DNA from 3 places in the Rhizobium sp. K33 genome. Region 2 is predicted to be linked to each of the others. Evidence: riboswitches for the same ligand, from Rfam matches in the RefSeq annotation. Region 2 holds a riboswitch; each other region holds the start of a gene.

Region 1 (4,246 bases), 440 kb from region 2:
AGCGCTCTGCGAGCGACTGCGCGATCGGCTGGTTCTGGTGGAGCAAGGCGGGCCTTCGCCCGAGATCAACAGTTATGCCAGCGCGATCGCCCAGCAGAACCTGGAGCTGCGCAAGGCTCGCCAGGACCAGCGCCGGCTTCGCTGCCTTACCTCCTCCATCGTCCAGATCCGCCCCGACGGCGGCAATGACTGCGGGGATCTCGCCACCGCGATTTCACGCATGGAGGCAAACCGCGATATTCTGGCTGCACGCCTTGCCGATCTCCGCGAAAGCCGCGCCGCCGATGCCAGGGCCGCACTGGTAACGGCCCTTGAAGCCAATGGCTGCGGGCCCGATCAGGCGCCGCTGCCGGAGGAAGCGCAGCGCATCCCGTACCTCGACACCCTGGCGGAACCCTACAGGCCCGACCGCGCCGCCGAGGCTGCCTATTCCGATCCGCGCCCATCCTTCGGCATCCTGCCAAGCGGCAATGTCCGCACGCTGTGTGTCCGCACCTGCGACGGTGGCTTCTTCCCGATCTCGTCCCAGACCTCGGCCATGAATTTCGCCCGCGACGCCGCCCAGTGCGAGCAGATGTGCCCCGGCACCCAGACCGAGCTCTTCTTCCACGCGCCCGAGCGCAGCGAGACGGTGGACATGATTTCGGCCGTCACCGGCCAACCCTATCGCGACATGCCGAACGCTTTCCTCTACCGCAATCGTCGGACCGATGCGGATCCCGCCTGCAGCTGTAACCTGCAGCAGTATTATCAGCGCATGACACCCAGACCGGCTGTCCCGGATTATCAGTCCTCGGTGCTCGATATGGCGCCGAAGTCGAAGCCAGTTCCAGCAGCACCTCCTGCGGCGACCGAGCGCCCCCTGGACGAAGCAAGCCTCAATGTCCGGCGCGTTGGCCCCGCCTTCCTGCCGTCCGACAAGGGCACGATCGACCTCAGGAACCCCGCGGCGCCTGGCCCCCAGCCGCTCCAGGAGTAACGGCGACCTCAGGCGTCTCGCCCCAGCGGTCCTCGAAGATCAGGTCGTCGAGTGAAAGCCGCTTCCGCCAACCCTTCACCTCGAGCTCGGGCTTTGAATAGAGCGCGTAGACATAGCCGATGCAGAGATAGCCGATGATCTGCACCCGCGGCGGAATGCCGAGGATGTCCTTCACTTCGTTCTCGTGGAAAATGCTGACCCAGCCGAGGCCCACGCCTTCGGCGCGAGCGGCAAGCCAGAGGTTCTGGATTGCACAGACGGTCGAGAACGCATCCATTCGCGCGTCATGCGTTCGCCCGAGCACGACGGGACCGGCTCGGTCGGTGTCGCAGGTGATGCAGATATTGAGCGGCGCCTTGCGGATACCCTCAAGTTTGAGGGATCGGTAAGCGCTGCGACGCTCCGGCGGAAACATCGCCTCAGCTTCCTCGTTGGCGCGGACGAAGGCTTCCCAAACCGCCTGCCGTTTCGCTTGGCAGCGGATCAGCAGGAAATTCCAAGGTTGCATGAAACCGACCGAGGGCGCCGCATGGGCTGCTTCGAGCAATCGCCTGACGAGGTCATCGGGCAGAGGGTCGGACAGGAACTGGTCGCGCACATCGCGCCGCGTATGGATCGCCTTGTAGACCGCGTCCCGCTCATGCTCGGCAAAAGGCGCAGCCCCGACGAGAAACTCGTTCGGTTCGTCGTGCATCGTAATCCCCACAATGCGCAACCACCCGCCGTCCGCGCGGGCTCGGTCTATCTCGCCAGGCCGGTCTTCTGACTGGGCTTCACCTGTAACGCGCGCCTTCCCGGATTACTCCAGTGGCTGGGTTTCCCCGGCGCATGACATCCGCCTCACAGTGTTGGGCACGTGCCGGAATCTCACCGGCTTCCCGATTCTCCCGCCTTTCGGCAGGCACCTGGCGTGGTTGTTTTACGTCAGACAGCGCACGAGCGACAGATCAAAAACGACAACCTCAATCGGTCACGGCGAAATAGCGGACGAAGGCGAAGGCCGATCCGTCCGGCGACCAGTTCGGCACGTTTATGCTGCCCTGCCCGCCGAAGAATTCGAACAGGGTCTCGATATTGCCGCCATCGGCATCCATCAGCCGCAGCCTGACCTGCTTGTCACGCGGATGTCCGGAGACATCTTCGTCATAGGAGAGAAAGAGAACCTTGCTTCCATCCGGCGAGGGATGGGGGAACCAGTCGCCATAGCCGTCCGCGGTTAGACGCTCAAGATCACTGCCATCGGTCCGCATGCGCCAGATCTGCATCGTGCCGGTGCGGCTGGAGTTGAAATAGATCCACTGACCATCGGGAGAGTAATCGGGACCGTCATTGTGGCCGTCCCCATGGGTCAACCGCTTCTCTGGCCCACCCTTGGTCGAGATCGTGTAGATGTCGAATACGCCGCCGCGATCACCGCAATAGGCAAGTTGCTTTCCATCCGGCGACCAGCCGTGCCAGTAGGAGGGCATCTTCTCGGTCACCTGGCGCGGCTCCTCATCGCCATCCCCGAGCAGGTAGATGCAGGACTTGCCGAAGAGCGTATGGTCGGAAAAGGCAATCGAGGCGCCGTCGGGCGAAATGCCGTGATCATTGTTGAGACGGACGGCAAAACCGGTATCGATCAGTTCCGGCTCCGGATCGTCGTCATCCAACGACAGGGCGTAGAGAAGGCCGTCGCCATTGATCACCAGGAACTCGCCGTCCCGCGACCAGTTGGGCGCCTCGACGAGGTCCTCCGTCTGCCAGACCACCTCAGCTTCACGGGTCGCCATGTCGTAGATCTCGACCGAACTGCGCATCATCATCTCCTTGGAATAATCAGTCAGCGACCGAGCGACTTTCGATCGCCTGGCAGTTTGGCGAAGACCGTCCGGCCGGTCCGCTCGATATGGGCATTGCGCCATTCGGTATAGAAACCCCAGCACAAGCTGACGATCAGGGTGACGAACCCGATGCCGAGCATCTTGAAGCTTTCCTCCCACAGGCCGTAGCAGCCGATTGCCATGGAGGGCAGAAAGTATGCAGCACCGGACAGCACCCGGTAGAGCCCACTATCCTGATTGTCATGGGCTCCGACAGCAAAGATATAGCTGCGCTCCTCCGCCGTGAAATCCGGCAGCTCAGCCCGCGCGAAGCGATCCTCTGTCGACACCTTCAGCGATCCCGGAACCGGTTCGTGATCGGATAGCGACGATCGCGCCCGAAGTTCTTCTTGGTGATCTTCACGCCGGGCGCCGACTGGCGGCGCTTGTATTCGGCGAGATAAAGCAGGTGCTCGACCCGGTGGACGGTCGCGATGTCATGGCCACGCGCCACGATCTCGTCGACACCCATTTCCTTCTCCACGAGGCATTCGAGGATGTCGTCGAGCACGGGATAAGGCGGCAGCGAATCCTGGTCGGTCTGGTTGGGACGAAGCTCCGCGGAGGGCGCCTTCGAGAGGATATTCGCCGGGATCACTTCGCCCGAGGGGCCGAGCGCACCTGGTGGAACGTTTTCGTTGCGCCAGGCCGACAGCGCATAGACCTGCATCTTGTAGAGGTCCTTGATCGGATTGAAGCCACCGTTCATGTCGCCGTAAAGCGTCGCGTAACCGACCGACATTTCCGACTTGTTGCCGGTCGTCACGACCATGGAGCCGAACTTGTTGGAGATGGCCATGAGAATGGTGCCGCGTGTGCGGCTCTGCAGGTTCTCTTCGGTGATGCCGCTCTCCGTGCCCTCGAACATTTCCGAAAGCGATGAGAGGAAGCCTTCGACCGGCTCCTGGATCGGCACGATGTCGTAATGGCAGCCGAGCGCCTTGGCACAGGCCTCTGCGTCCGCGAAGCTCTCCTGTGAGGTGTAGCGGTAGGGCAGCATGATCGTGCGCACCCGCTCTTCGCCCAGCGCATCGACGGCGATTGCCGCGCATATCGCTGAGTCGATACCGCCGGAGAGCCCGAGCACCACGCTCTTGAAGCCGTTCTTGTTGACGTAATCGCGGAAGCCCAGGACGCAGGCGCGGTAATCGGCCTCTTCCTTCTCAGGGATCCGCGACATCGGCCCGTGCTCGCAGCGCCATCCATCCGGCGTGCGCTTCCAGGTCGTGACAGAAAGCGTTTCCTCGAACTGGCTCATCTGGAAGGCAAGCGACTTGTCGCCGTTGAAGGCGAAGCTTGCGCCGTCGAAAACGAGTTCGTCCTGGCCCCCGAGCTGGTTCGCGAAGATGAGGGGCAGCCCCGTCTCGATCACCTGACGCAATGCCACTTGATGGCGCACATCGAC
Region 2 (4,246 bases):
TTCATCGATCCGGCCACCATGCCGATCACGAAGCTCGCCAACACGGCGATCGATGCCGTGGCAAACAGTCTCGACGACGTCTTCGACGAGATCCTCCGTTTCGCAGGCACCGACCTGCTCTGCTACCGCGCCGACGGCCCGCGAGAGCTGATCGACCGGCAGTCGGCGCGCTGGGATGCCGTCTTGACCTGGGCCGCCACCGCCCATGGCGCGCGCTTCATTCTGGTCGAAGGCGTGATGCATCAGGAGCAGCCGAAGGAAGCTGTCGCGGCCTATGCTGCAGCCCTGCAGCGCTACCGCGACCCATTCCAGATCTCGTGCCTCAATGTCGTGACCACGCTGACAGGCTCGGCCGTGTTGGCGCTCGCCTTTGCCGAAGGTGCCTTCGATCTCGACGAAGTCTGGTCGCTGGCGCATCTCGATGAGGACTGGACGATCGAGCACTGGGGCTCCGATGCCGAGGCAGAGGCGCGTCGTGAGGCGCGCTACGGCGAATTCGCCTCTGCGGCGTCACTCTTCTCCGCGCTCCAGAGCGCGGATTAACCCTCCACTAACCATAAATGGCGAATTCTCAGGCTGGTCCAGAATCATCAGCCCGGGGTCGCCATGTCAGCTCGCAGTTTCCGCATTGCCGCCGCCATCGGCCTTGTCCTGCTGCTGGCATCCTGCTCGCTCATCTATGGGCGCAGCATCGATCGGCCCCTGGTCTACTACGTCCGCAACGTCACGGTGATGGCCGACCTGAAGGTACCGCTCGACCTCATCGAAAGCGTCGACCGACGGGTCTCGGCGGCAATCGCCGCGACACGCGCGCCGCAAGGGGCCGAACGCGTGGTCCTGCTGGTGAAGATCGATCGGTTGGGCTACGGCGAGGGCGCGCGGCGCAGTCTCGCCCAGGCGAGGTTCACCGTCACCGCGACCTCCGTCGAGACCGGCGAGCCGGTGGCGCAGGGTGTCTTCACCGTCAACAGCCCGACCAATGATCCGCGCTGGGCCCGTCAAGCTCTTGCTGAAGAAATCGCCGCCCGTATCCGTTTTGCCTTCTCGCTGACCACGCCCCGGATCAGGAAGGTCGTTGCGCCTCGCACAATCTCAACCCGGCTGAAGACCGATCCGGCACCGGTGATCGCGCCGTCCGCGACGCCCGTGAGTCCTCAGGCGACGGTCGTGGAGCCGACCGTCGTTGCGCCGCCGCCGGTTGTGGTCACGACGCCAGCCAATCCTGCACCGCCAGAGCCGGCGGAGATGGCGGCCCCTCCGGTACGCGCGGCTGCTCCTGCCCAACCCGCGCGCCGCGCGGCCGATATTGCAAAAGGCACGCCCGTCGAGCAAGGCGCCGTCGGCAAGATCCGCCTGCGACCGGACTGCGATCCGGCCGTCACCGCAAACTGCGCGGCAGCACCCTGACCAGGGTCCGGGCGCAATGACGCATCCGCGCGCCGCAGCCGTGATTGACTTGGGCCTGACCTCGGCCTAATCCTCATCGTGGATGGTTTCCGGACGGCAGAGATGTTGTGCGGAGAGCAAAAGGGAATGCGAAGGCGTGGACCCCAACCGGGCACGCGGAACGCAGCCGACCCCGCGACTGTATTGCAGCGAGGGTTCTCCATCCGCTCTGCCGTTACTAGTGGTGACAGATCGCGTGGTGTGATCGGCTTCCGAAAACGTCAGGACGGAAAAGCCACTGGGGTGGCAACACGATCAGCCGGGGCTGGACGCCTCTTTCTCTACGAATCGTCCGCTCTTTCGTGTTGCCGTCAACTCTGGGAAGGCGAGGAGAACCCGACGGTCCTTTCAAGGATCACGACCTGCGAGCCAGGAGACCTGCCATCCACGGGCATGGTGCCCACACTGGGGAGGTTTCCCCGTTGCCAGCACGGAGGTTGTCGTGGCGACGTCTTGCATCCGCGGGTCCTTGTCGACCCGACGGTGCCGATCCGTCTTCGCGGATCGTGCATCCAAATGTTGTTCGCGCGTGTTTGAAACAGGCGCTGCAGGTCACCTGCGTGCGGTCTGGGGTTATGGCGCGCCATGACCGCTTCCCATTCCCGATCCATCCTGGTTCTCGGTGGTGCTCGCTCGGGCAAGTCGCGCTTTGCCGAGGGATTGGCGCGCGACACTGGCCTCGACAGGTTTTACCTGGCGACGGGCCGCGCTTGGGACGACGAGATGCGGGTCCGCATCGAAACCCACAAGGCCGACCGAGCCAATGACGGCTGGACGACCCATGAGGAGCCGCTCGATCTCGCCGGCGCGCTGAAGGCGCTGGACCAGCCCGGCCGCGTCATCCTCGTCGACTGCCTGACGCTTTGGGTCACCAATCTGATGATGGAAGAGGGCCGTGCCGTCGACGCCGACGGCGCCGCACTCGCCGCTAGTCTGGGGGAACTCCAGGCCACCGTCATCTTCGTTTCCAATGAGGTCGGCCTCGGCATCGTGCCCGAGAACAAGATGGCCCGCGCCTTCCGCGACCATGCCGGCCGTCTCCACCAAGCCATCGCCGCCGAAGCGGCAGTCGTCTATTTCGTTGCGGCCGGATTGCCGCTGAAAATGAAGGGTTGAACCATGTTGCAGCAAAAGATCCCTGCCACCGTCATCACCGGCTTCCTCGGTGCCGGCAAGACCACCATCATCCGCAACATGCTGACCAATGCCGGCGGCAAGAAGATCGCGCTGATCATCAACGAATTCGGCGATCTCGGCGTCGATGGCGACGTGCTGAAGGGCTGCGGCGCAGAGAACTGCACCGAGGACGACATCATCGAACTCACCAATGGCTGCATCTGCTGCACGGTGGCCGACGACTTTGTGCCGACGATGCAGAAGCTGCTCGACCGCGACGTGAAGCCTGATCACATCGTCATCGAAACCTCGGGTCTCGCCTTGCCGCAGCCGCTGGTCGCCGCCTTCAACTGGCCTGATATCCGCACCCGCGTGACGGTCGATGGCGTCGTCACCGTCGTCGATAGCGCGGCCGTCGCTGCCGGTCGCTTCGCCGACGACCACGACGCGGTCGCCGCCCAGCGCGCCGAAGACGACAATCTCGACCACGAAAGCCCGATCGAAGAACTGTTCGAGGATCAGCTGACCTGCGCCGACCTCATCGTCTTGAACAAGACCGACCTGCTTGACGCTGCTGGCATCGCCGCGGTGCGCGCCGAAGTCACCGGCCGCACCAGCCGTAAGCCCTCGATGATCGAGGCGAAGAACGGCGAAGTGCCCTCGCTCGTGCTGCTCGGCATCGGCGCCAGCACCGAAGACGACATCGAAAACCGCAAGTCGCATCACGAGCTGGAGCACGAAGCGCTGCATGCCTCGGGCGAGGATCACGACCACCATCACGATCACGACGAGTTCGAAAGCTTCGTTTTGAAGCTCGGCGCGATCAAGGATCCCGCGGACTTCATCGACCGCCTGAAGCCGGTCATCGAAAAGCACGACATCCTTCGCCTGAAGGGTTTCATCGACGTGCCGGGCAAGCCGATGCGCCTTGTCATCCAGGCCGTCGGCACCCGCATCGACACCTATTTCGACCGTCCCTGGACATCGGGCGAGAAGCGCGAAACGCGGCTTGTGGTGATCGGCCTGCATGAATGGGATTTCGGCACCGTGATCGAGGACGTCCAGGCGGCGGCTGGCTGATCCATGCATCTGCTCCTCGCCCAGAAGGGATCGATCAGCGACGGCGACGAAGCGATCGATCTTGGCCAGACGCCGGGGGACGTGCTGTTTCTCTCGGCGGCGGACACGGAGCTTGCGGCAATCGCCGCAGCCGTTGAGGCGAGGGGCAAGCAAGCGCTGCGCTGGCGGCTGGCCAGCCTGATGACGCTGAAGCACCCGATGTCGGTCGATACCTATATCGAGCGCACGGCGCGCCATGCGCGGCTGATCGTGATCAGGGCGCTGGGCGGGGCGAGCTACTTTCACTATGCGATGGAGGCGTTGCACGCTACTGCGCGCCGCAGCGGTGCTGCCATCGTCGTGCTACCCGGCGACGACAAGCCGGATGAGGGGCTTTCGCCTTTCCAGGCCTGTGCGGATAACGACCGCCAGGCGCTCTGGACCTACCTCACCGAAGGCGGGGCCGGAAATGCCGAGGCCTTCGTCGCCTATGCCGAGGCGATGCTGCGCGGGGACGAACGTCCGGACCCGGCGCGTCCATTGCTGAAGGCCGGCATCTGGTGGCCGGGCAGGGGCGTGATCGGGGTCGATGAGTGGGAGAGTCGAGCGCTCCCGGCACCCCCCT
Region 3 (4,246 bases), 1.9 Mb from region 2:
GCGACCATGACGCCCGTCAGGAGGGCGGTGACCACGAAAAGCTCGGCGCGGAAGCGGCCCACGGGAACGCCGAGCGTCGCCGCCGTTTCGTCACCCATTGCCATGGCGTTGATCTCGCGCGCCCGGATGGTGAGGAAGGTCAGGCAGCCGAACAGGACGATCGCCGGATAGAGAAGGTGTGACCATTGGGCGAGGCCAAGGCCGCCGAGCATCCAGAAGACAACCGTATGGGCTGCGCGCGGATCGCCGAGGAAGATCGCGAGATTGCCAAGCGAAGTGGCGACAAAGGCGATCGCGACGCCTGACAGCACGAGACGATCAGCACCGGCGCCCGTGAAGCGGGTCACGGCGACCACCGCAAGCGTTGCCAGAAGCGAGCCGGCGAAGGCAAAGAGCGGCACGGTGACGAGACCAAAGATCAGCCCGGTGTGGAGCAGCGCGATGATCGCGCCCAAGGCACCGCCCGAGGAGACGCCGAGGAGGTGCGGATCGGCCAGCGGATTGCGGGTGACCGACTGGAGGACCGCACCGACGGTGGCGAGGCCGGCACCGACGAGGCCGGCAAGGATGACACGAGGAAATCGCACATCCCAGACGATGCTCTCCCGTCCCGGAGACCAGGTCGGCTCGAAGGTGCCCGGCGCCAGCTTGTTGACGAGGATCGACCAGACGGTCTCCGCGGGAATGGCGGCCGAGCCCAGGGACACGCCAGCCGTCAGACACAGGGCAAGCAGCAGGAGCGCCAGACCCACCCAGATAAACAATCGACCCTGCATCATGCTGCCTTGCGTATTCCTGTCGGGCGGGACCGGTATGCGGCCCCGCCTTCAGACCTTTTACATGTTGCGGGGGTGGAAGGCCTTGGCCAGACGATCGATCGCCTGGACATTGCGTGGGCCCGGCGTGGCCTCCACATATTCCAGCACGACGAAGCGGTCCTGCTTCACGGCATCGAGGTTCTTGAAGGCCGGGTTCTCCTTCATGAAGGCGATCTTCTGGTCGGCGGTGACGTCACCGTAGTTGACGATCACGACGACTTCCGGGTTGCGCTCGATGACAGGCTCCCAGGAAACCTCCGTCCAGCTCTTCTCGACATCGTCCATGATGTTGATGCCACCGGCGGCTTCGATCATCGCGGTCGGGATGCCGAAACGGCCCGAGGTGAAGGGCTTTTCGGTGCCCGAATCGTAGACGAAGACGCGAACGGGCTTCTCGATTGCGCCGATGCGCTTGGTGATTTCGTCGAGGTGCTTGCGGTAGCCGGCGACCAGGGTCTCGGCGCGATCCTCGACACCGAAGATCTTGCCGAGGTTCAGGAGGTCGACGAACATGTCGTCCATCGTCGGCTTGTTCTTCGCCATGATGTGGATGCAGGATTCGGTGAGTTCGTAGACCTTAATCTTGAAGGGCTCGAGCGTTTCCGGGGTCACCTCGCCGCCGACCTTCATGCCGTAGTTCCAGCCGGCGAAGTAGAAGTCGGTATCCGCGTTCAGCAGCACTTCCTTGGTCGGATATTTCGGCGAAAGCTCCGGCAGCTCCTGAACGCCTTCGCGCAGGCTTTCATCCAGCGTCTTCCAGCCGGAGATGCCGGTGTAGCCCACCATGTGATCCTGAAGCTTCAGAGCCAGCATCATTTCGGTCAGGTTCACGTCGTTGGAAATGGCGCGGGCGGGCGCTTGCTCGAAGGTGACCTCGCGATCGCAGCTCTTGACGGTGACCGGATAGGCAAACGCCGAGGAGGCTGCGAAAACCGAAGCAAACAGCGCGGCGGACAAAAGAAGGCGGGCGGCCATCGTGGCGGGTCCTTTCAATATCAATTGAGAGCGAGGGAAAAGGAAAAGCGGTGCGCGCGACGGTCGTCGGCCTGCTGGCGGGCGGCGAGAACGCCAAAGGTCCCTGACAGGGCCTGCTCCGTCAGGACATCGTCCGGCGTGCCGAAAGCACGCATCCGGCCGCCCTGCATCAAGGCGACATGACTTGCGAATTCGGCCGCGAGATTGATGTCGTGCAGCGTCGTGATGATCGTCAGGTTCAACCCGCCGAGCAGATCGAGAATTTCCAGCTGGTGGCGGATGTCGAGATGGTTCGTCGGCTCGTCGAGGATCAGGATCTCAGGCTTCTGGGCGAGCGCGCGGGCCACCAGCACACGCTGCTTCTCGCCACCGGAGAGGGTCGAGAACTGCCTGTTGGCCAGCCGCAGGAGATCGAGATGATCTAGCGCATGCTCGGCTTCGGCACGGTCCTGATCGCTCCAGCCGGACAGGCCTTCGCGCCAGGGTACCCGGCCCATCATGACGACGTCCCGCACGGTGAAGGGAAAGTCTCCCGGCATTTCCTGGAGCACGACGGCGATCCGCCTGGCAACCTGGCGGGCGCTCATCTGCCAGATGTCCTGGCCGTCGATTTCAACCCGGCCGTCCAGCGGCGAGACACCGCGATAAAGGCAGCGCAGCAGCGTGGTCTTGCCAGCGCCATTCGGACCGACAATTGCCAGACGATCGCCCGAGGCCAGCGAAAAGGAGACGTCGCGAACCAGATATTGAGATGGTTTCGGCCCCCAGCCGACGTCGGTGACGCGGATCGGGCAGCCCTTGCTGCTGCAGCTCATTGCCGTGCCTCCGCGCGGGAGGACAGGGTGGCGCCAGCGCTCAGGCCGGGACCAGACGGCCGTTTCGACGGCTCACCGGTATTCAGTAGATGCATGCCCGTCCTCCGCAGGATTTCTCCGGAGGCAAAATGGCATGTGATCAGCGCGCCTGACGGCGCAGCGCAAAAGCCAGTTCGTATCCATCGGAACACCCCGTCCGCTTCGGTTTCAACTCTTGACGGCAGGTCTCCTGGCTCGCGGATATGCGCCGTTCCATTTGCCTTCCCACAGTCTCCCGCAGTGGCCCGGCGCTTGTTGCGCCGCGAGAATGGACAGCAATCCGCTTACAGTTGCGGGGGCAGCCACGGTATTGGTCCCTATTGGGTCGTCCTCACCGTGTTCCCTATTAATCCCCTCGGAGTCATCCGGCGGGGAACCGTCATCTGTTTGCATAGGGCCTACGGGCCCCGGCGGTCAAGCCTTGATCTCTTCCGTAATGTAATACCATTACGCCTATAGCTTGCGCACGGGCTTGTCCAGCGCCTAGCGTCGGAAAATCAGTTCGACATCTTTCCGTCAGCCGCCGGACGATCCACCGCAACGGCATTCTCATCGATGATCCGAGCACCCCGTTGGCGGGTGGCGTATCGCCAGATCCATTGAATGCTGACCAGCAGGCGCTTTTCGAAGTTGACGAGCAGGTAGACGTGCACGATCGCCCAGAGCAGCCATGCCAGGCGCCCCTTCAGCTGCCAGGAGCCGAAATCGAAAACCGCAGCATTCCTGCCGATGACGGCCGTATTGCCGCGGTTGTGAAAGCGGAAGGTCGGCACGGGTTCGCCCTGCAGAAGATTTGCCTTCAGCGCCTTGCCGAGGAAGGTGCCCTGCTGCTTGGCCACCTGCGCGAGCGCCGGCAACGGCTTGCCATCCTCCCCGGTCGACAGAGCGGTGTCCCCCAGAGCATAGATCTCCGATTTTCCTTCGACAGACAGATCCGAGGCGACCTGTAGACGGCCTCCGGGGCCTGGCGGAACGCCGAGCCAGGCGGCCGCGGGAGAGGCTTTAACGCCGGCACCCCAGACCATGCAGCTTGCCGGGATCAGCGCCCCGCCGACCGTCACGCCGTCGGGAGTCACGTCTTCCACCGGCGTATTCAAGCGGATGTCCACGCCGATCCGCGTCAGGTAATCGACGGCATATTGCGACAGGGATTCCGGAAAACTGGCAAGGATCCGCGGACCGGCCTCGATCAACAGCACCTGCAGCTGATCCGGCCTCAGACTGCGAAAATCGCGGGCGATCATGAAACGGCCAAGCTCGGAAATGGCGCCTGCCATTTCCACGCCGGTCGGCCCGCCTCCGATGATGACACTGGTCAGAAGCCGTCGCTTCTCCGCCTCATCCTCACTGCGCTCGGCCTTCTCGAAGGCGAGCAGAAGGCTGTGTCGAATCTGGCGCGCCTCGTGGATGGATTTCAGGCCCGGCGCGTGTTTCTGCCAGTCCTGATGGCCGAAATAGTTGTAGTCGGACCCCGTCGCCAGGACGAGCCGGTCGTAGGGAATGCTGACGCCACCCTTCAACCCGACTGTCCGACGGGACTGATCGACAGTGGTGACCTCACCCAGCACCACCTTGATGTTGGGATATCGGCCGAGGGTC

Evidence for each region. Region 2 has a riboswitch for cobalamin ahead of cobU (bifunctional adenosylcobinamide kinase/adenosylcobinamide-phosphate guanylyltransferase). Riboswitches for the same ligand answer to the same signal wherever they lie in the genome.
Region 1: it holds a riboswitch for cobalamin, as region 2 does, so the genes downstream of both, bluB (5,6-dimethylbenzimidazole synthase) here and cobU (bifunctional adenosylcobinamide kinase/adenosylcobinamide-phosphate guanylyltransferase) in region 2, are expected to answer to the same signal.
Region 3: it holds a riboswitch for cobalamin, as region 2 does, so the genes downstream of both, M1E12_RS19675 (ABC transporter ATP-binding protein) here and cobU (bifunctional adenosylcobinamide kinase/adenosylcobinamide-phosphate guanylyltransferase) in region 2, are expected to answer to the same signal.

What each region holds. Positions count from the first base shown of each region.
Region 1 covers NZ_CP096478.1:1,831,555-1,835,800, forward strand. The annotation lists gene M1E12_RS09110 (DUF2865 domain-containing protein) at 1-979, shown strand, start outside; gene bluB (5,6-dimethylbenzimidazole synthase) at 936-1,673, opposite strand; cobalamin riboswitch at 1,715-1,903, opposite strand; gene M1E12_RS09120 (TolB family protein) at 1,942-2,778, opposite strand; gene M1E12_RS09125 (hypothetical protein) at 2,802-3,131, opposite strand; gene M1E12_RS09130 (NAD+ synthase) at 3,134-4,246, opposite strand, start outside.
Region 2 covers NZ_CP096478.1:1,393,944-1,398,189, forward strand. The annotation lists gene M1E12_RS06965 (ATP12 family chaperone protein) at 1-543, shown strand, start outside; gene M1E12_RS06970 (hypothetical protein) at 607-1,407, shown strand; cobalamin riboswitch at 1,474-1,846, shown strand; gene cobU (bifunctional adenosylcobinamide kinase/adenosylcobinamide-phosphate guanylyltransferase) at 2,032-2,562, shown strand; gene cobW (cobalamin biosynthesis protein CobW) at 2,566-3,642, shown strand; gene cobN (cobaltochelatase subunit CobN) at 3,646-4,246, shown strand, end outside.
Region 3 covers NZ_CP096478.1:4,089,756-4,094,001, reverse strand. The annotation lists gene M1E12_RS19685 (FecCD family ABC transporter permease) at 1-779, opposite strand, end outside; gene M1E12_RS19680 (ABC transporter substrate-binding protein) at 837-1,793, opposite strand; gene M1E12_RS19675 (ABC transporter ATP-binding protein) at 1,814-2,608, opposite strand; cobalamin riboswitch at 2,811-3,043, opposite strand; gene M1E12_RS19670 (NAD(P)/FAD-dependent oxidoreductase) at 3,145-4,246, opposite strand, start outside.